3 regions of the Pantoea sp. SM3640 genome follow, and region 3 is predicted to be linked to each of the others. Evidence: predicted binding sites of a transcription regulator. Region 3 holds the regulator's gene; each other region holds the start of a gene.
The links. The regulator LexA, encoded in region 3, represses DNA repair genes until DNA is damaged. The targets are predictions, from matches to a motif close to TNCTGTATGTACATACAGNA.
Positions count from the first base shown of each region.

Region 1: the regulator LexA is predicted to act here: its motif matches at 4,691-4,710, upstream of sulA (SOS-induced cell division inhibitor SulA).
Region 2: the regulator LexA is predicted to act here: its motif matches at 6,037-6,056, upstream of umuD (translesion error-prone DNA polymerase V autoproteolytic subunit).

Region 1 covers NZ_CP064872.1:2,430,796-2,438,265, forward strand. Annotated here, with positions in the region: gene helD (DNA helicase IV) at 1-1,186, opposite strand, end outside; gene IV493_RS11370 (YccF domain-containing protein) at 1,310-1,750, shown strand; gene yccS (YccS family putative transporter) at 1,734-3,893, shown strand; gene IV493_RS11380 (TfoX/Sxy family DNA transformation protein) at 3,890-4,519, opposite strand; gene sulA (SOS-induced cell division inhibitor SulA) at 4,730-5,221, shown strand; gene ompA (porin OmpA) at 5,572-6,642, shown strand; gene matP (macrodomain Ter protein MatP) at 6,735-7,202, opposite strand; gene IV493_RS11400 (Lon protease family protein) at 7,256-7,470, shown strand, end outside.
Region 2 covers NZ_CP064872.1:2,011,297-2,018,766, forward strand. Annotated here, with positions in the region: gene pdxH (pyridoxamine 5'-phosphate oxidase) at 1-23, opposite strand, end outside; gene IV493_RS09295 (MliC family protein) at 49-363, opposite strand; gene IV493_RS09300 (hypothetical protein) at 553-756, shown strand; gene IV493_RS09305 (YgdI/YgdR family lipoprotein) at 1,127-1,360, shown strand; gene IV493_RS09310 (YgdI/YgdR family lipoprotein) at 1,376-1,606, shown strand; gene IV493_RS09315 (hypothetical protein) at 2,026-2,298, shown strand; gene ycgZ (regulatory protein YcgZ) at 2,527-2,766, shown strand; gene IV493_RS09325 (hypothetical protein) at 2,797-2,937, opposite strand; gene IV493_RS09330 (TetR/AcrR family transcriptional regulator) at 3,086-3,700, opposite strand; gene IV493_RS09335 (hypothetical protein) at 3,898-4,173, opposite strand; gene umuC (translesion error-prone DNA polymerase V subunit UmuC) at 4,325-5,593, opposite strand; gene umuD (translesion error-prone DNA polymerase V autoproteolytic subunit) at 5,596-6,015, opposite strand; gene IV493_RS09350 (hypothetical protein) at 6,353-6,604, shown strand; gene IV493_RS09355 (hypothetical protein) at 6,690-6,914, opposite strand; gene IV493_RS09360 (biofilm development regulator YmgB/AriR family protein) at 7,467-7,470, shown strand, end outside.
Region 3 covers NZ_CP064872.1:3,575,317-3,582,786, forward strand. Annotated here, with positions in the region: gene zur (zinc uptake transcriptional repressor Zur) at 169-690, shown strand; gene IV493_RS16615 (CsbD family protein) at 755-967, opposite strand; gene dinF (MATE family efflux transporter DinF) at 1,124-2,446, opposite strand; gene lexA (transcriptional repressor LexA) at 2,546-3,160, opposite strand; gene IV493_RS16630 (diacylglycerol kinase) at 3,266-3,634, opposite strand; gene plsB (glycerol-3-phosphate 1-O-acyltransferase PlsB) at 3,763-6,186, shown strand; gene ubiA (4-hydroxybenzoate octaprenyltransferase) at 6,249-7,115, opposite strand; gene ubiC (chorismate lyase) at 7,144-7,470, opposite strand, start outside.

The DNA of each region.
Region 1 (7,470 bases), 1.1 Mb from region 3:
GCAGGGGTGCCATCAGTTTGATGCGTTTACTGAAATGATCCCGAATCTCTTCCGGCACATCCGCGATCATGGCCGCCTGTGCGCCGCCATGCATGCGCATCAGACCGAGCCAGCGCTCCAGACGTGACGCCAGCCGGTTTGCCAGCCTCTCGTCCTCCCAGAATGGCCCTTCCGGTACCTCCCACTCTAGTTCGTCACGGAGCCACTGACGCCAGCCGTTTGCCATCGCCTTTTTCTCATGGCACTGCTGCCGCCACTCCCTGAGTAGCAGCGTACGACGCGCATCCGCATCGCTCTCGAGCTTACTGATAACCGGCTGCTTATTGCTGCCTTCACGAATAATATGCTGAGCCAGAGAATGGAAAGTCCGTGCCTGGATGTCACCCGCAGAGAGCCGGGACTGAATACGTGCGTTCATCTCTTCAGCCGCCTGGCGGCCAAACGCCAGCAACAGAATTTGATCGGCGCTGGCCAGTCTGCGCTCCATTAACCAGCCTGCACGGGCCACCAGCACAGAGGTTTTACCGCTGCCCGCACCGGCCAGCACCAGCAGAGAATCCTCGCCATTAACCACCGCCTCACACTGCGACTGATTGAGTGGTGTGCTCTCGACGCTGGCGAAGAACGACTGATAGCGGGTCAGCATGGCGGCAGTCCAGTCGCGGTTTCGCTGCCTCAGGGCCGACTCACCCTGATCCAGCCAGTGCTGGCAAAATGCCAGGTTATCACGGCAGTCAGGAAAATCGTTTAAGCGGGTGAACGGCATCGGTAACGCGTCGAACTGTTTGAGAATCTTTGTCTTCAGCGCCTGCAGCTCGTGGCGATTCAGCCAGCGATCCTGCGCGCCAAACGTTCCGATTTCGTCGCGCAGTGACTGGAGCACCTCGCGGCACACCTCACTCATCTCCAGACTCCAGTTCTGCCAGGCCTGCAGCAAATAGTGGTGAAAGCGCTGCGTCTCCTGCCATTCCGTTCCGTGAAGCCGGACCACTTTTTCATCGGCCAGCAGAAATTCCAGCTCACCCCATACCAGCCCGCGCTTGCAGGCAATATCCAGTAACTGATTAAAGGGGATCAGATACTCATGCTTATCGCCACTGACTTCGACACCCGCTGCCAGCAGACGAACACGGTTATAAGGATGCTGGGCAAGCCGTTTGCCCATTGAGGTTGCTTTCAGTTCCACGCCGACACCAACGTCAGATAACAGGATTAGGGGGAGTTTACCTGTCAGACCCTTGGCGCTCCAGCCTTAAAACAAGCTAAACTTGGCGTCACATCTTGCGGAATGCAAAAGGAAAAGAAGATCATGCGCACCGTTTTAAATATTCTTAATTTTGTCCTGGGCGGCTTTTTCACCACCCTGAGCTGGCTGTTTGCCACCCTAATCAGCATCGTGCTGGTTTTTACCCTGCCGCTGACCCGCTCCTGCTGGGAAATTACCAAACTTTCACTGCTGCCATTTGGCAACGAGGCAGTACATGTTGATGTGCTGCGCCCTGAAAGTAAGAGCCACATAATGAATACCGGCGGGACCTTCCTGAATATCTTCTGGCTGATTTTCTTCGGCTGGTGGCTCTGCCTTTCGCATATCTCCGTCGGGATTGTGCAGTGCATCAGCATCATTGGTATTCCGGTGGGGATTGCAAACTTTAAGATCGCCGCCATCGCGCTCTGGCCGGTTGGACGCCGGGTGGTGTCAGTGGAAGAGGCGCGTGCTGCGCGCGAAGCCAATGCCCGTCGCTATTAATACGATGTCAGATGCCGTGCCAGGCTGGCGGAAATATCTGTTTAACAGTACCTGGCGCTATCTGCTGCGGATCCTGTTTGCGCTGAGTGGCTGCGCTGCCATCCCCTGGTGGCTGCATCAGATTGAGTGGACGATTCCCCTGACGCTGGGGGTGGTCGCGGCTGCGCTGGCCGATCTTGATGATCGCCTGGCCGGTCGTCTGAAGAATCTGCTGATTACCCTGCTCTGCTTCTGCTTCGCCTCGGTTTCCGTAGAGCTACTGTTTCCCTGGCCGTTCGCTTTTATTATCGGTCTGGCGATTTCGACCTGGGGCTTTATTTTGCTGGGTGCCCTGGGGCAGCGCTACGCCACTATCGCTTTTGGTGCGCTGCTGATTGCGGTCTATACCATGCTCGGCATTGGGCTGTTCAGCCAGTGGTACATGCAGCCGATGCTGCTGCTGGTCGGTGCACTGTGGTATAACCTGCTGACCCTGCTGGGTCATCTGATGTTCCCGGTCCGGCCGGTCCAGGAACAGCTGGCAGGAAGCTTTTCACAACTGGCGCGCTACCTTGATGCCAAGGCGAATCTGTTCGATCCCGATGCGGGCGAGCAGGATGATGCGGCGTTTATCGATGCAGCGATGGTGAACAGCCAGTTGGTGGCGCAGCTCAACCTGACCAAAACGACATTGCAGAGTCGCCTGCGCGGCGATCGCGGGTCGCGCGGCACCCGTCGCAGTCTGCACTACTACTTTGTAGCGCAGGATATTCATGAACGCGCCAGCTCTTCTCATCTGCAATATCACCTGCTGCGCGGCGACTGGCGCTATAACGAAATTCTGTTTCGCTTTCAGCGCCTGCTGAATATGCAGGCACAGGCCTGTCGCCAGCTGGCTCATTGCATCCTGATGCGTGAAAGATGGGTACATGACAGCCGCTTTGAGCGCGCGTTCGAACGTTTGCAGAAAGCGATTGAACGGCTTGAACAGCATGAGCCTGAGGCCCCGCATACCCGCGCGCTGTTCTGGCTGTTGCGTAACCTGCGCGCCATTGACGCACAGCTTGCTTCCATTGAATCAGAGCAGACGCTGGCCGGGGAAGATCCACAGCACAGTGACAATTTGCTGTCGCGCGAAGGGTTAAGTGGCTGGAGTGATATCCGGCTGCGCTTCAGCCGTCATCTCTCTCCCGCGTCGGCGCTGTTCCGGCATGCGGTTCGCATGTCAGTGGTGCTCTGTATTGGATACGGCTTCATTCAGATAACCGGACTGGAGCGGGGATACTGGATTTTGCTGACCAGCCTGTTTGTCTGCCAGCCCAACTATAACGCAACGCAGCGACGTCTTGCCTTGCGCATCGGCGGAACGCTGGCGGGGATTGCGATTGGTTTACCCGTTTTATGGCTGGTACCTTCCATTGAAGGGCAGTTAATCCTGATTGTGATTAGCGGCGTGCTGTTCTTCGCTTTCAGACAGGTGCAGTATGCACAGGCTACGCTGTTTATCACTCTGCTGGTGCTGCTTTGCTTTAACCTGTTGGGTGAAGGGTTTGAAGTCGCCCTGCCCCGCGTCGTGGATACCTTACTCGGTTGTGGTCTGGCCTGGCTGGCTGTCGCCTTTATCTGGCCTGACTGGCGCTTTCGTCAACTGCCAGCGGTGGCAGAGCGAACTCTGAAAGCGAACTGTCGCTATCTGGATGCAATCATGGAGCAATATCATCAGGGTAAGGATAACCGTCTCGCCTATCGTATCGCCCGCCGTGATGCGCATAATGCGGATGCTGAACTCGCCTCTGTCGTCTCAAACATGAGCAGTGAAAGTCGCACCAGCCAGAAGCTGCGTGAGTCAGCTTTTCAGTTGCTCTGCTCCAATCACTCATTTCTGAGCTACATTTCCGCGCTGGGCGCTCACCGCGATAAAATTACTGCGCCGGACCTGCTCACCTTACTGGATGATACGGTTTGCTATGTCGAAGATGTGCTCCAGACGGACGTGGTCAGCGATGAACATGTTGAAGCGATGCGCCAGCAACTGGCTCAGCGAATCAGCCAGCTGGCTGCAGATGCAGATACGCGTGCGCCGCTGGTGCTCCAGCAACTCGGTCTGCTGGTGGCATTAATGCCCGATGTGGCTCGCCTGCGCCGCACGCTTATTAGTGACTAGCTGTCACTGCTTCTGAGGTCCGGGTTTGATAAAAGCGTGCGCTGGAACCATGCATTCAGCTCCGCCCGGGTTGCCTGCGGCAGCGCAGCCGCATGGTGGCCCATAATAGCCCCCTGCAGTGCCAGTAATGTCTGAAACCCCACATGCTGGTTGATCGCTTTTAGCTTCAGCCAGCACTGTTTGGCCCCTATCTGATAGAGATGATTGACGCTCATCACGCCCGCTTCAAAGAGCATCATTTCCATGCGTACGCTGAGATTAGGCAAATCTTTCAGCCTTGGAGAGGCTTGCCTGTCCTGCAGCTCCAGCTTCGCCGTCTCTAAAGAGGCGGCAGAGAGCGCCAGCAGATGGTCAGAATCGCGCCATAATGCCTCATCAACCTGAAAGTAATTGAGGCTGACCAGTTTTCCCCGCTTGCGAAAAATTAAGGGTTGCAGCGGGCGATCGGCAATGTACTCGCGCAGGGGTTCACTGGCCCGCAGATAGAGTTCGTCTTTATTAATTAAGGCAAAAACCACACTTTCGACAGCCAGAGCGTACCCCCCAAACTGGGTGCGGGACTCTATCGGCCCCAACGAGGCCAGACGCGTTCTGGAGCGCTCTACGACTGGGTTCACCTTTTTCATTGCACCACCTCCATGTCAGAAATATTTCTTAAATTGCCTTGGGTATCAGGCAATTAGAAGATAGAAAAAAGTGTCATCGGGTTCAATGAATAAATAATGCTTCAACTAATCTTGTCGCGTTTTTGCGAGGCGTTTTCAGAAATTTGGGTTGATCTTTATCCAGGATGACAGTACTGTATATTCATACAGTCAACTGCTGGTGATTAACTTATGCGAACCCAACATCCTGATAATGCACGCTATGCTCATCATTACGCGTCCTCTTCCGTTCCGGCCTCTCAGGGCGGTGGAATTACTGAGTTACGCTGCAGCGAGCAGCCCGGTATGATGCAGATGCTGTTGTTGCCATTATTACAGCAGCTGAGTCAGCAATCACGCTGGCAGTTGTGGCTAACACCGGCACATAAACTGAATCGCACCTGGATGCAGGAGTCGGGATTACCGCTGGATAAAAGTATGCATATCGCCGATTCTGAACGTCTGAATGCGGTGGAGGCGATGGTCAAGGCATTACGCACAGGAAACTACAGTGTCGTTCTGGCATGGATTCCTTATGACCTTGACGAAGATGAGCGCCGTCAACTTGAAAATGCGGCGGCAGAGGGTGAGGCGCTGGGTTTGATTTTGCGGGCAAGCGGGACATCGGAAGCGCCTCTCAGACCGCAAAGTGCGATAAAAATTCAGTCGGATTTGTTTCATTAAGTAAAAATCAGAAGTTTCCCAAGCTATTTTTCTTATCTGTCGTCGCTAAACCACTGATTCTGTTAGTTCGAGCTGTGACAATGGTTTAGCAGGTTTTTAAGGCTTTTTGCCGCGACAATACTACCAGGCTAATTGTTAGAAATTGTGTATAAATCGCTGTTTTTTTACAGAAGCGCCTCACATCATACTTGTAAGTTTCCAATCTCGTTGTAGACTTTATCTCGCCAGGGTGCTCAATAACCTCCGTTTTTTGCGGTAGAGTCATAAGCGAGCGTTTTGACCCGGCGAAGGATTTAAACCAAGAGCAACCTTTTTGCTCATTGCCTATTTGGATGATAACGAGGCGCAAAATGAAAAAGACAGCTATCGCAATTGCAGTGGCACTGGCTGGCTTCGCTACCGTAGCGCAGGCCGCTCCGAAAGATGACACCTGGTACACCGGTGCTAAACTGGGCTGGTCTCAGTATCACGACACTGGTTACTACGGTAACGGTTACGAGAACAACAACGGTCCAACTCATGAAAGCCAGCTGGGCGCAGGTGCGTTCGTTGGTTATCAGGCAAACCCATACCTGGGCTTCGAGCTGGGCTATGACTGGCTGGGCCGCATGCCTAACAAAGGTACTGTTACTAACGGCGCATTCAAAGCACAAGGCGTTCAGCTGGCTGCTAAACTGAGCTACCCAATCTATGACGATCTGGACGTGTATACTCGTCTGGGCGGCATGGTATGGCGCGCAGATGCAACGCAGACTAACCCAACTACTGGCCGCATCAGCGACCACGACACCGGCGTATCTCCGCTGGCTGCAGTTGGTGTTGAATATGCACTGACCAAAAACTGGGCTACCCGTCTGGATTACCAGTGGGTTAACAACATCGGTGATGCACAGACCGTTGGTACCCGTCCAGACAATGGCATGCTGAGCGTAGGCGTTTCATACCGCTTCGGTCAGGATGACGTCGCTGCTCCGGCTCCAGCTCCGGCTCCAGCACCAGCTCCAGTTGTTGAAACCAAGCGTTTCACTCTGAAGTCTGACGTTCTGTTCACCTTCAATAAATCTACCCTGAAGCCAGAAGGCCAGCAGGCTCTGGATCAGCTGTACAGCCAGCTGAGCTCAATGGATCCTAAAGATGGTTCCGTTGTCGTACTGGGCTTCACCGATCGCATCGGTTCAGAGCAGTACAACCAGAAACTGTCTGAGAAACGTGCTCAGTCAGTCGTAGATTACCTGGTATCTAAAGGTATCCCTTCTAACAAGATCTCTGCACGTGGCATGGGTAAATCTAACCCAGTTACCGGCAACACCTGTGACAGCGTGAAAGGCCGTAATGCCCTGATCGATTGCCTGTCTCCGGACCGTCGTGTAGAAATCGATGTTAAAGGCATCAAAGACGTTGTAACTCAGCCACAGGCTTAAGTTCACACGTCATAAAAAACCCCGCTAAGGCGGGGTTTTTTTATGCCAGTAATCGTTCCGTCAGCGCACACACTCTGAAATCCCCTGCCCGCTTACTCGCTCTCTGAACCCGATTTACCCAGAATTGCCTGCAAATCCTGCTTCAGACTCGACATCTGAGTAGCATATTTCTCTTTGCGTTCCGCATCTTCTATCAGCTGAACAATCGTTTCTGAAAGCGTGCAGCCGCGCCGCTGAGCCAGGCCTGCCAGCCGCTGCCAGACCAGATACTCCAGGTCTATCGATTTTTTACGGGTGTGCTGATGTTCAGCATTGAAATGGCGTTTCCGCCGGGCACGGATGGTCTGCTTCAGTCGGTTATCAAGATCGGAATGAATATGTTCTGCAATCCACTCATTCACCGTCACCGGATTGTTTTCCATCGCCAGCAGTTTATCCACTGCCGCCTGCGCCGCGCTTAACTCAAGGTGACGCGTGATCAGTTCACCTTCCCGATGTTTTTTCACCAGGTATTTCCACTTCCATCCACATTCAAGATTTTCGAGTTGCTGGTATTTCATCGGAATCTCATCGTGATCACGTAACGGGCTAAGAATAACAGCTTTTTTCCCGGATGCAGCAACGAAAAACATGCTGCCATCATCACATCTTCAACAGGAAGTCTGCAGTGCTTAACAAGGGTGAATCCTGTATAATCTCGCTTTTCTTAAAACAGACAAATGCGATTATTTTGACCAGCACTCAACTTACGTGGCAGACCTTACAGCCGGATAGCGCGCAATACCAATCCGTTTTCTCCCGAATTGCTGATGAAGAAACTGATGCTCT
Region 2 (7,470 bases), 1.6 Mb from region 3:
TGTAGCGTTTCGCTGTCGCTCATAATGCTCGCCTATTCAGATAAAGAGTCAGCTGGCAGGTTGCAGCTCACAATCGTTCACGACGATTTTATCATTACGTTCGATAAATGCGCCGTTTCCTTTGGACCAGAACACATAGGTGTTGTCGCTGTAGCGCGCGCCGGAAGCGGATACCGTCTGCTTCAGCGTCAGGGGCTGGCCATCCATAATAAAGCTCACCTGCTCTTTCGCCTCATCCAGCGTCACGGTCAGGGGCAGGGTTCCGCAGCGATAGTGCAGGGTCTGCGGCGACGGTGGCTGTTTATGCATCAGGCTACAGCCCGAGAGCAGCAGCACCGCGGCAACGGTTAATCCTTTCAACATAAGCGGGTCTCCTTCACGAGTGAAGCTGGCATTATAAGAAGGATTTGGCGCGAAGTAAGTGGGAATCCACGCCAATCTGGTGGATGCTGTCAGGCAGCCTGAATTATTGCGCGTTTTCAGGCGGTTGTCTGAATGCGCAGGCCGCGTTCTCAGGCTACGCTCTATAGATCTTAAGCGAGGAAAACAAACATGAAATTTGATAACGAAGATGCATTTAAGCTGGCCGTGGCGTTTATGAACCACAAAGAGAATGCCACCGTTGCCAGCAGCTACTTTAAAACCTTTATCGACACCTACCAGAAATTTGACCGCTGGCTGAGCGCATCCGATCCGGTCAGCGCTATGAAAGCGGAAAAAGCGGCAGCCAAAGCTGGCGAAGACTCCCTTCTTTGATCCCTTTCCTCACTGGCCCGATAGTCATCAGGATATCGGGCCTGCGGACATGATCAGCTGTTAACGCTGGTGCAGACGATTACCCCTGGGACGACTCTGGCTTTAACAAAGAATATCGGCTTCGGCTGCCGTGCTTATTTCCTGCATTGGCGTCACGTTTATTCCGGCCCGGTAATGCCGCTGCTAAAACGGCATAAACAGCCGTGCACATTTGCAATAAATGCTATTCCCTGCCGTCATTCCCCAGAATAATCGCTACACCCCCCTTTTTTTGTCTAAAAAACCGGCAGCGAAGCGTGACAGGACCAGCAAACTCTATAAAGCCGTCTATGCTGTAAACGTCTGGTTATACTTCATGGAGTTGAAAAAAATGAAAATGAAATCCCTGTCAGCCATTGCTTTGCTGGCGCTTTCTTTAGGTACGCTGGCAGGCTGCGCCTCGAATCAGTCGATTAAGACCACTGATGGCCGCACCATTGTCACTGATGGTAAACCGCAGATCGATTCAGATACTGGCCTGGTTTCTTATCGCGATGCTCAGACAGGAAAAACTGAGCAGATCAATCGCAATGAGATCAGTAATATGAGTGAACTCGACAACTAATATAAGGTGAATAAGATGAAAAAAGCGCTGATTTTACCTCTCGCCGCATTGATTGGTATGACCGTATTAACCGGCTGCACCCGTACCAGTTATGCGATTCAGACTAACGATGGACGCACCATTATTAGTGATGGCAAGCCTTCTGAGTCAGATGCTGGCCTGCTGGCCTACACTGACGCCAATGGCGTGAAGCAACAGATTAATAAAGCGGACGTTAAAGCGGTCTCTGAAGTACCGAAGAAATAAACCGGGCACGCTCGTCCAGTTAATAAAGCCGCCTACGGGCGGCTTTATTTTTGCCTGCGCTTAGTACGGCATGTGGCACGACCGAATTTCTCTGCCACCTGCCGATTCCAATCAGAAATATACGTCATGCTTTGGCAATAATATGGCAGGCAGCATAGCAATAACCGTGACTCACCTGCCTGTTGCTTATCTGAATTTCAGGCAACACTATCCTTTTTTACCAGCTTAATAGCTCAGACTGTTTTACCCGTAAAACAGACGTTTGCTTTTATTGTTTTTTATTAGAGACTTATCGCTTGGCTTAAAGGTTCATTTTATTTTTAAACATTTAAACCGCGTTTATCGGCGGTTTCCGACCTTTTAGTCCGGATTGCCTTTAACTAGACTATTCATATCGTTATTCAATCAGGAGGTCGCTGATGGTTTACCATGATAAAACAATCGGTCATAGGATTCTTGGTGAAGCCGCAATCAATCTGGCGTTTGAAGAGCAGGAGATTACGCTGGTATCACTGATTCGCCAGCTGGGTGAAATGGCTGAAAACGAACGCAGCGATGAGCGCGTCGCACAGATTGCTGATGCACGCAACTGGCTCAAAGGCTTTATCGAGGCCTCAACGCGTGACCGCGCCGAATTAAACTGGCTGGTCGAGACTGGACAGGCGCCGGTTTTCCTCAAAGATTATCGTTAATGCGCTGAATGATGGCGCTGTCGGTTCAGGGTGCCAGGCCTCGCCTGGTGCCCTTCCGCCTTTCCCTGCACCACGCCAGTTTTTGCCTTTTTCCTGTTTATCACTGAACGCTATGCAGATAGCACAAAAACCCCCTCTTCTGCGCTGAAATAGCTATACAGGCTCGCTTTTTTTGTATAACTTTGCCGCGAACCGATCGTTTTTCCATCACCTGACAGGAAATCACCCATGTACCCGAACCAGAGACTGCCGCGGACGGCAGACGATATTGCCCGTTATTTTAATGCGGCAAGCCTGCCCTCACAGCAGGAAACGCTGGGCCAGGTGGTGGTGGAAATTCTGCATGCGGGCGGGAACGTAAACCGTAAAGCGATCTGCACCAAACTTCTTCGACGGCTGGAAACAGCGTCTACGCTGGAAGATGAGCGCCACTACCGTGCTCTCATCAGCCTGCTGTTTGGCCGTTAAGCAGCGGACGCTCTCTGCCAGCGACTTCTGTTAATGCGTCAGCGGTTCCCCGCTTTCCGTCACCTGCTGTTGCAGCGGATGTTTCGCTGCGCGGGTTTCAAATCCCCCCTCGGCAGCAAAAACAGAGCAGCCAATAGCGGCTACGAGTGTCAGTAAGATTGAGGTTTTCACGAAGCAGGCCTTAATTATTACGCTACAGAATAAAACGTAAAAGCCTGGCACATAAACAGCGCCGGGAAAAGCGCACTGCAGACTTTCTCTGTCCGACAAAATGCGGGCGGAGAAATGCCGGCTTATTGATTGACCCGCCCCGTAACGATTACCCCAGTACTTTTAATGCCAGCGCCAGCGTCTGCTGTTCGTTGCTCACATCGCTGACCTTGCCTGCCACCCGCATACCGTAAGCAATGCAGAGGATTAAACCGGCTGCCGCTTCACTGTCCAGCGTGTTATCGATTGAGCCATCCCGTTGCCCCAGCTCCAGCAGCGAGACCAGGAAGCGCTGATTACGCCGGACTACCTCATCAATACGCTGCGCCAGCGCCTGATCCATCGTCTGCAGCGCAATGGCGCTGGCAACGACCAGACAGCCGCGCCTCCCTTCGATAGCACGCGCCGAGTCGAGATAGAACTGCAACAGCTCGGTTATTTTTTCCCGTCCGCTGATACAGGGTGCCAGACGACGGCGCAGCTCGGTATTTCTGAGCAACAGGTAACGTTCAAACACCAGCAGAAAGAGCGAGCGCTTATCTTTAAAGGCCTTATAGATGCTGCCTGCGGAGAGGTTCATCGCCTCACCCAGATCGCTTATTGATGTGGCGTGATACCCTTTTTGGCGGAAAACGATCATGGCGTGATCCAGAGCCTGTTCAATATCGAACTCTCTGGGGCGTCCCCGCTCTTTGTTTTTATGCGCTGTCGCTGTCGTGATCATTGTTACCGGTCTGGGAGGTACGTTCCTGTCAGAATCAGCCCGGATTCTATCCCAGGCACGGGTAACAAGTATAGATAGCGGCGATCGGTCAGCGACCTGACACTGACGGATGTCCGTTTCTGTCGCCCGATGATCAAGGGAAATAACCGGTTGTGCCCTGCAACCCGACACAGGTTACAGGGCAAACCGGTCACGACTCATTCAGATAATAACGCGGTCTCTTTGCGGCGATCTGCCCGTTGCTGCCTGCGTTGCTGGGCGTTTATTTTGATGAGCCATAACATAAACTGCTTAATAAGCAGGCTGGCGTGGCTCTCATTGTCAGCAAAGCATAAAAAGAGTCGGGTTTTGATATTGTTGTCGTCGTCGACCGCATAAATCTCATAGTCGTCGTGGTGGCGGGATTGAATGATTGCTGTGAAATGTATTGCAGGCCAGAGCATTACTCTGGCTTCAAACTCTCTGAAATCCATTATATTTACCTGGTCATTTTTTTAAAATGCCCGATGAAAAACGACTCAATCGGGCCAGGCAAAGGATAACTTCCTGTCACTTTAATCGCGTGATAAAAAAAGCTTTTAGCAGACGCTGTTACGACAGCAACAGAGGAGGCCGGACCCGCACCTACTTAACCGCCACCACCGGCAAATCTGCTACCCGTGTGGTATAGGCAGGTGACAGCATCTCGCGCTTCATCGCCCAGGCCTTGTTGATTCCCTGCCCGGCAAACCACAGCTTTCCGCTGCCGGTTTTGTTAATTTTATCCATCAGCTGCATCAGCTCCTGGCTGTTGCGGCGTGGCTGATGCTCATCAAACAGATCAAGCTGGGCCACGCCCTGACTGAAAAAATCCCCCAGCACGATGCCCGCCTTGATATAGCGATATCCCTTAATCCAGATGTTATCCAGACACGCCATTGCTACGTTGATGATGTCGCGGGTGTCCTGCGTCGGGATCAGCAACGTCTCTATAGACTGATTGCCATAAAAGGGTTCGTCAGTTGCGTGCGGGCTGGTGCGCAAAAATACCCCTATCTGACGGCAATACTGGTTCTCACGACGCAGTTTCTCTGCCGCGCGCTCCGCATAGGCACAGACGGCTTCGCGCATCTGGTCATAATCGGAGATGCGGCTGCCAAACGAACGCGAACACATGATTTGCTGCTTATCCGGTGTCACTGACTCCAGTTCCAGGCAGGATTCGCCACGCAGTTCTCTGACGGTACGCTCCATCACCACGCTGAACTGTTTGCGAATGGATTCGGTGCTTTGATCGGCCAGATCTTTCGCCGTCATAACGCCCATGGCGTTGAGTCGTTTGCCGATCCGGTGCCCCACGCCCCAGACGTCAGCCACATCGATCAGTGCCAGCAGCTTTCTCTGTCGTTCGGGGTCCGACAGATCAACAATACCGCCGGTTTTGCTCCACTTTTTGGCCGCAAAATTCGCCAGTTTGGCCAGCGTTTTGGTCTGTGCAATACCGACGCCGACGGTCAGATGGGTCTCTTTGCGGATCCGTTCTTTGACCTGACGGCCAAAGGTCTCCAGCGCCATGCAGTTCTGCACGCCGGTGAGATCCATAAACGCCTCGTCGATCGAGTAGATTTCTACCGAGGGGGCCATCTCTTCGAGGATGGTCATCACCCGATGGCTCATGTCGGCATAGAGCGCATAATTTGAACTGAAGACCTGTACCGCGTGACGCGTCAGCTCTTCGCGCATTTTAAAATAGGGCGCGCCCATTTTAATGCCGGCTTTCTTTGCCTCGGCGCTGCGCGCAATCACACAGCCGTCATTGTTGGACAGCACCACCACCGGTTTGCCTTTCAGATCCGGCCGGAAAACGGTTTCACACGACGCATAAAAGCAGTTCACATCGACCAGCGCGAACATGGTCAGTGTGTCGATTTAATAACAAAGGTCACTACACCAAACACCTCCAGCGCATCTTCGGTCTGGATAGCGATCGGTTTAAATTTGGTATTCATCGGCATCAGTTGCAGGCAGGGGTGAAGCTGAAGACGTTTAACGGTAAATTCACCGTCGACGGCGGCCACCACGATATCGCCGTGTGAGGCGGTGAGCGAGCTGTCGACCACCAGCATGTCACCATCGTTAATGCCCGCCTCAATCATCGACTCGCCGCTGACGCGGACAAAATAGGTGGCGCTGGGATGCTGCACCATCAGCGCATTGAGATCGATACGTTGTTCGACATAATCCTGCGCCGGGGAGGGAAATCCACACGGCACACGTTCGATATAAAGCGGTAAAGGCATAACGGCGCGAATGTCCGCAGGTTTAATGAATTCCATAATTTCACTCCTTTCTCAGATTACTGTATATAAATACAGTAATAGCTAATCCCCCATTTAATCAAGTGACACGGAACATTTTTAGGCAAAGGAGTTGATAGTAATGCACTTTTTTAACCCTCTTTTTTCTCACTGCTGTGAGAGTAAGCAGAAACGGGTTACTTTTGCCGCAGTACGGGAATATCAGCGTTTTTTTCTTTCAGTAACTAATCTTATAAATTCACCCGCTGATTATTTTTACTTAAGGAAAATCTGACAACGACTCTGTGGCATTCGCTGAGGTTTGAATATTCAACGCGGGCTGGTTATTCTGCCTTTTTTAAGGCCTGGAGGGGTTATGGCAGACGACGATCGAATTAAACATCTGGAAGAGGCAGTTGCACAGTTAACGGTTGAGACCACGGTATTAAAAGCGATACTCGGTCAGCAAATTGCGCTGAATAATCTCAACTACAAAGGGAAATTTGACGATGTGCTGGCCGCCCTGGCAAAAGAATATGCCGAACGCGGTCTGGAGGAAGGCAACAATCAGGCAATCCATGACGCCCTGCGCCAGTATATTAAATATGAGCCACCCGCAATGGAATAGGGCTTTCCGGCAGCGTCCGCTCACCGGACGTTACCGGCTCCTGAACACTGCCATCCCCTGACCGGCCCCGTCCCCGGGTTAGGGTTTACGCCTGGCTATCACTCTCCAGCGCATCCTGAATCGCATCGGCCAGATTACCAATTTCATTCGCCACGGCCTGCAGGTCCCAGGAGGCTTTTGAGCCGGTTGCTGACGTTGAAGCGCTGACGGACTCCTTTGCCACTGAAAGCGCCGCTGCTACAGCCACTGAACGTTTATGTTGTTCCTGAGTCACGCCCGCAGGCGGAATCGCAAAATAGTCGTGAACCATGATCATTTCCTTGTGATGAATAAGGGCTCAACCTTAGCCTTCTGCATCAGGTGTGGGAAGTGAATTATGTGGCATGACCTGTCAGGCGGACAGGATTGCAGCAGTCATGTTGCGTTGTCCGCTCTCCCTGCGCAAAAAACCTGTACGGCCTGTACAGGTTTTTGGCTGAAATGTCTGGCTGAACGGCTATTGTATCGTTTTCGCACGGCGGAAAAAAAGAGGCGTTACGCACCAGCGGACGCTATCATCCTGCGGAAAAAAATCCTTTAAAACCCTGAATTAACTCAGATAAAGACTGAAAGCCCGATACGCTTCCGTTGTCTGCCTGCCCCTCAACACCTCTGACCAGTGATCTTTTGTCAAATTTTATTGTACAACTTTGCCATTCTTGTATAACTTTGTCTCGTGATGTTAAATCACTTGTAACGAGTGTGCTTTGCACCGCATCTGAAGGTGTTGTGGATTTCCACCTTCAGATGCAATTTTTTTTGCGTCAGCCGGTTACCGGCTCTGAATCGACGCATTCCTCCCCAATTTCTTATGAGGCCTGACATGC
Region 3 (7,470 bases):
TTGAGAATGGATCTGATTTCTCGTCAGATTTGAGATAGATAGCGGCTTAAATTCTTAAAATGCTGTTTTAACAGGCAAATAATGCTGTTTTAACAGGCGAAAACGAACATCAGCGCCGCAAAACTATGTGTGATAAAATAACATCACTTATCCAGCGGAGAATTTTTCATGACAAACATGACATCGCAGCAAATTTTGATTCAGGCTGAAAAAATGTGCCTGCAGCGCGGTGTACGTCTGACTTCGCAGCGTGCTGAGGTATTGCGCCTGATGGCCGAACAGCCTGGCTCGATCAGCGCCTACGATCTGCTGGATCAACTCCGCATCAGCGAACCGCAGGCCAAGCCGCCCACCGTCTATCGTGCGCTGGATTTCCTGCTGGAGCAGGGTTTCATACATCGGGTGGAGTCCAACAATAGCTACGTTATGTGTCACCACTTCGAGGCACCGGCACATACCTCAGTGATGCTGATCTGCGACCGCTGTGCAGCAGTAACGGAGAAACAGGCGCAGGGCGTGGAGAAGATTATCGCGACGCTGGCGGGTGAAGCGCAGTTCGCTTTACGCCACAGTGTGATTGAAGCGCATGGTTTATGTGAAAATTGTGCTGCAGTAGAAGCCTGTACGCACCATGAAAGCTGCGAACACGATCATCAGGATGAGGGGAAAAAGCGGGGAAAACGCGGGTAACTGGCGCATCCTTGTGTGGTTCCGGTGCGGGTGCACCGGAATGTGTTAACTGATCAGCGCTGCATTACCAGCGGTGGTCTTTATTCTGGCCTTCCCAGTCCGTCACTTCACGCTCTGCTTCATCTTTCGCATAGCCATAACGTTCCTGGATTTTGCCGACCAGCTGATCGCGTTTGCCTTCGATAACCTGCATGTCATCGTCGGTCAGCTTGCCCCATTTCTCTTTCATTGTGCCTTTGAACTGCTTCCAGTTGCCGCTCGCTTCGTCTTTATTCATGGCAGACCTCCAATCCTCGGGGTTTAACAATTATCTTGTTACTTAACAAAATAACGATATAAAGCGCTGGTTAACTGCGCCGGATAAAGTTAATTGTAGCAACCAGATTCAAAAACCCGGAATAATACGGAATAATCTGTATCAATCTGTGCAGCGTCAGGCATCAAACCAGCTGTTCTGACGCCAGTGCCTGCGCCAGATGAGCCACAGTGACAGACCGCGCAGCGCCAGGAAAACCGTTACCGCCAGCCACAGTCCGTGATTGCCCAGCGCCGGTACGCTCAACAGCGTCAGAAAGTAGCCTGCTGCTGCTATCACCATGCTATTACGCATCTCACGTCCGCGCGTCGCGCCGATGAACATCCCATCCAGCAGATAACACCAGACGCCGATCAGCGGCATAACGATCTGCCAGACCAGATAGCGGTCAGCACTTTGTTGCAGCGAAGGAAGGGAGGTCAACAGGGTAACAATCTGCGAGCCAGCAATGGCATAGATCAGCGAGAAGAAAAGCGCCACCACCACCGCCTGCCGACAGGCAGAGTGCCAGACATGCCACAGTTTGCTGCCATCTTTTGCACCATGCGCCTCGCCGGCAAACGCTTCAACCGCGTAGGCGAAGCCATCCAGCGCATAGGCCGTGAACGTAATGAACATCAGCAATACCGCGTTAACTGCCACCACATCCGGGCCAAGCCGCGCGCCCAGCACGGTCAGCGAGGCGAAACAGAGTTGCAGCATTAGTGAGCGCAGCATGATATCCCGGTTCAGCCGCAGCAGTCGGCCGCTGTCACCGCGCCAGCTCTGCTTCAACAGGCTTAGCGAAATGCCGCGCAGCTTCAGGACCCGCCAGACCATGATGCTGCCGACACCCAGCGTAATGTACTCCGCCAGCGCCGTGGCGGTTGCTGCACCCGCGACACCCCAGTGCAGACCCATCACCAGCCAGAGATCGAGCACGATATTAACCACATTGCCCACCACCAGCAGGATCACCGGCGCGCGCGCATACTGCACGCCCAGCAGCCAGCCCAGAATGACCAGATTTGCCAGCGTAGCAGGCGCGCTGAGCCAGCGAATCTGAATAAACAGCGCCGCCTGTTCCAGTACCGCGGGATTGCCGCCAACCAGATGGGTCGCCAGCTGAATAATCGGATAACGTAAAGCGATGAACAGTACACCTGCCAGCAGCGCAATAATCAGCGGCTGCGTCAGCGCGCGTGCCAGCGCAGTTTTATCGCCCGCACCAAACGCCTGCGCCGTAAGGCCAGTCGTACTCATTCGAAGGAAAAGCAGCAGCATAAAGAGGAAGCTGGTCACCGTGGTCCCGACCGCAACCCCGCCAAGATAGACAGGGCTGTCGAGATGACCTATTACTGCCGTATCAACCACCCCCAGTAAGGGAACGGTGATATTTGAAAGGATCATTGGCAGCGCAAGCCGCCAGAGATTTTTATCGGTTGCCGTGATAAAGCGCATTCGCCGTTCCGTGCTCGGTGTCGCTGCGCAAAACAGGCAGCGACAAAATTAGGGCAGACAGAATAGCATCAGAAAAGGCGAATGCACGCAGGCCTCAAATCAGAGCCACTCGCCGTTGCGCACCACACCAACCGCCAGACCTTCAATGGTCAGGGACTGTGCACGGGTATCGACAACAATCGGGTCAAAATCACTGTTTTCAGGCAGCAGATGCACGATAGCACCCTGCTTTTTCCAGCGCTTAACGGTGACTTCATCATCAATGCGGGCAACGACAACCTGGCCGTTGCGTACATCCTGGGTTTTATGTACCGCGAGCAGGTCGCCATCCATAATCCCGATATCTTTCATCGACATTCCGCTGACGCGCAGCAGGAAGTCGGCAGACGGCTTAAACAGGCCCGGATCGACCTTGTAGTGGGTTTCGATATGTTCCTGCGCCATGATCGGCTCACCGGCAGCAACCCGGCCAATCAACGGTATGCCTTCTGAGGCTTCTTCTTCCATTAGCAGACGAATGCCGCGCGATGCACCGGAAACGATCTCGATAACGCCTTTACGCGCCAGCGCTTTCAGGTGCTCTTCTGCCGCATTCGGTGAGCGGAAGCCCAGTTGTGCAGCAATCTCTGCGCGCGTAGGCGGCATGCCTGTTGAAGAAATATGGTCGCGAATCAGGTCATAGACCTGCTGCTGCCTGCTGGTTAATGCTTTCATCCCGCCCCCTGGTTGTTTATACAGTCGCTGTGAGTATATACAGGTATTGGCGAAATGGAAACCGATTGTCAGGCAAAACGCGGCTTCCGGCGCGATATGGAACGCTTATCGCAAATGTGTCCAGAGCAGCGCGATCCAGACAAACAGTGCCAGTAAGATGCTGATCAGTACCGCCGCAGAGCCCATATCTTTGGCCCGGCCCGCCAGCGGATGATGCTCCTGACCGATGCGGTCAACGACCGCTTCAATGGCGCTATTGAGGATTTCAACAATGACCACCAGCACCACCGACCCAATCATCAGGATGCGTGAGACCACATCGACATCCAGCCAGCAGGCGATAATAATGGCGACCAGCGCAGCCAGTGCCTCCTGACGAAACGCCGCTTCATGTTGCCAGGCGGCACGCAGTCCCTGCCAGGAGTAACCTGCGGCTTTAACTATTCTGATAAGTCCGGTGGCATTATTTGCCATGATGTGGGAACCCTTTTATCGGATTGACGTCAATGTCTGGGCTGCGTGCAATTGGCACCACCACAGATCTTCGCTGCACTTTCTGGTATGCTTGCGGCGCTTTGCTAACAAGAGGCTTCATGTTGTCTATGTCAGGTTGGCGTAAACTCTATTACAAATTGCTTAATTTACCACTGTCGTTTTTGGTAAAAAGTAAGGCCATTCCGGCCGATCCCGTGTCTGAACATGGTCTGGATCCGACCCGACCTATTATGTATGTTTTGCCTTACGATTCGAAGGCCGACTTACTGACTTTACGCGCGCAGTGTCTGCGGCATCATCTGCCTGACCCACTCTCTCCGCTGGAGATTGATGGTTCACTGCTGCCGCGCCACGTATTTATCCACGATGGCCCGCGCGTCTTTCCCTATTTCGTGCCCAGCGTGGAATCGGTGAAAATCTTTCACGATTACCTCGATCTGCATCGCAATAATCCTACGCTGGATATCCAGATGCTGCCGGTCACGGTGATGTTTGGCCGCGCACCAGGACGTGAAGTCCAGGGCGAAGCCACGCCACACCTGCGGGTGCTGAACGGCGTACAGAAATTCTTTGCGGTGATCTGGCACGGACGCGACAGTTTTGTTCGCTTCTCGCCGACCGTTTCGCTGCGCCGCATGGCCACGGAACACGGTACGGATAAGTCGATCGCCCAGAAGCTGGCTCGCGTGGCGCGCATCCATTTTGCCCGTCAGCGGCTGGCGGCGATTGGCCCGCGGTTACCGGCGCGTCAGGATCTCTTTAACCGTCTGCTGCAATCCAAAGCGATTGAAAAAGCCGTCGAAGATGAAGCACGCAGCAAAAAAATCTCCCATGAGAAAGCGCAGCAGAATGCTGTCGAGATGATGGAAGAAATTGCCGCCAACTTCTCTTATGAAGCGATTCGCGTTACTGACCGCGTGATGGGCTGGCTATGGAGTCGTCTCTATCAGGGCATCAACGTTAATGGCGGCGAAAAAGTGCGCCAGCTGGCGCAGGATGGCCACGAGATTGTCTATGTGCCGTGCCATCGCAGCCACATGGATTATCTGCTGCTCTCCTACGTGCTCTATCATCAGGGCCTGGTCCCGCCACACATTGCTGCCGGTATCAACCTCAACTTCTGGCCAGCCGGCCCGATTTTCCGTCGTCTGGGCGCATTCTTTATTCGTCGTACTTTTAAAGGCAACAAGCTCTACGCCACGGTGTTCCGTGAATATCTCGGCGAGCTGTTTACCCGCGGCTATTCGGTTGAGTACTTTGTCGAGGGTGGACGTTCTCGTACCGGCCGTCTGCTGGACCCGAAAACCGGCACCTTAGCCATGACATTGCAGGCGATGCTGCGCGGCGGTAACCGCCCGATCACGCTGGTGCCGATCTACATCGGCTATGAGCACGTGATGGAAGTGGGTACTTACGCCAAAGAACTGCGCGGCGCGGCGAAAGAGAAAGAGGGCTTCATGCAGATGGTGCGTGGCTTGCGCAAGCTGCGCAATCTCGGTCAGGGTTACGTTAACTTTGGCGAACCGCTGCCGCTGGTCAACTATCTCAACAAGCAGGTACCGGAATGGCGCGATGCCATCGATCCGATTGAGCCGCAGCGTCCGAGCTGGTTAACACCGACGGTCAATGATATCGCGGCCAGCCTGATGGTACGTATCAATGAAGCGGGCGCGGCCAATGCCATGAACCTCTGTGTTACCGCTTTGCTGGCGTCACGTCAGCGCTCACTCACCCGTGAACAGCTGATTGAACAGCTGGAATGCTATACCCAGCTGCTGCGCAATGTGCCTTATTCACCTAACGCGACCGTACCCGATCTTTCAGCGGAAGCGCTGCTGGATCACGCCATGGGTATGAATAAGTTTGAGAATGAAAAGGACAGTATCGGCGACATCATCATTCTGCCGCGTGAGCAGGCGGTGCTGATGACCTACTATCGCAACAATATTCATCACATGCTGGTGATGCCGTCGCTGATTGCCGCCATAGTTCAGCAGCATCAGACGCTGACTGAAGCCGAACTGCTGCGTCAGGTAAGCCTGATCTACCCGATGCTGAAGAGCGAACTGTTCCTGCGCTGGCAGACCGATGAGTTGCCGCAACTGCTGACCGATATCAGTCAGGAGCTGGCGCGTCAGGGCCTGATTACCTTCGAAGCCGGTGAGTTGCGCTTTACTGCGGCGCGCTACCGCACGCTGCAACTGCTGGCTGCCGGTGTGCGCGAAACGCTGCAGCGTTATGCCATTACCTTCTCGATTCTCAGCGCCAAGCCGACGATTAACCGTGGCACGCTGGAGAAAGAGAGCCGGACGCTGGCACAGCGTCTGTCGGTGCTGCACGGTATCAATGCGCCGGAGTTCTTCGACAAAGCGGTCTTTACCTCACTGGTGCTGACGCTGCGTGACGAAGGGTATATCAGCGACAGCGGTGATGCCGATGTCGCGCAGACTCTGGCGACCTGGCATATCCTGGCTGACCTGGTCACCAGTGATGTGCGCATGACGATTGAAACCGCGGTGGCGCACGACTGACACACGCGCCCAGTAAAAAGGCGACCTCATGAGGTCGCCTTTTTTATGCCCAAAACTCTCTATCAGAACAGCTGACTGAACGGCGGCGTATTCATCAGTACGCCCAGGAACAGCACCATCCCGACATAATTGTTATTCAGGAAAGCCTGGAAACAGGGCTGGCGTTCGCGCCCGGCGATCAGCTTCTGCTGATAAACAAACAGCGCAGCCGCCAGCAGCAGCGTCCAGTAGAAGGCGCCGTTCAGATGCAGCATCATGCCCACCAGCGCCATCAGCAGCAGGGTTGCCAGTTGCAGCAGACCAATAATCAGCTTATCGAAACGGCCAAACAAAATCGCCGTCGACTTCACGCCAATCTTCAGGTCATCGTCCCGATCGACCATCGCATACTGCGTATCGTAAGCGACCGTCCAGCAAATGTTGGCAATAAACACCAGCCAGCAGACCAGAGGTAAGGACTCACTAACTGCGGACCAGGCCATCGGAATCGCCCAGCCAAACGCGGCCCCCAGCACCACCTGCGGCAGGTGGGTGTAGCGCTTCATAAAGGGATAAACCCAGGCCAGCGCCAGTCCTACGACGGAGAGCATGATCGTCATCAGGTTCATGGTCAGCACCAGCGCAAAAGCTATCAGCGCCAGGATCACGAACAGCAGCTTCGCCTCTTTTGCACTCACCGCGCCGCTGGCCAGTGGCCGGTGCTTCGTACGCTCCACATGACCATCAACTTTGCGGTCGGCGTAGTCATTGATCACACAACCCGCCGCGCGCATCACAAACACTCCGGCAACGAATACCACCAGCACCGGCAGTGGCGGGATCGCCATGTCAGCCAGCCATAATGCCCAGAGCGTGGGCCACATCAGCAGCAGCGTCCCGATCGGTTTGTCGATACGCATCAGGCGAGCGTAGGCCCGCCATTTATTCATACTTAAGCTCGTTTGCACCACAAAATCCTCAGACCAGATCGCGATAGAGCGGCGATGCCGGTAAAAACAGTTCAGTCAGCAGCAGCGGTTTGCCGGAGAGACGCAGACGGGAACGCCGTCCCCACAATCCCTCCACCTGCCCCGGCTCAATAAAATCGCGGGTCAGCGTCGACGACGAAAAAAGATAGCGCCCCAGAGGACGGGTGCCGAGCTGTTGCAGCATCGCCTCTGGCCCGTTAAGGGTGCTTTCCGGTACCAGCGTGCGGCCAGCCAGCCAGGGCTGATCGTCGCCGGACAGCAGCACTTCGCGTAGCCAGAAGCGTTCATCGTCTGGCAACAACGCCCTTTCCTCACC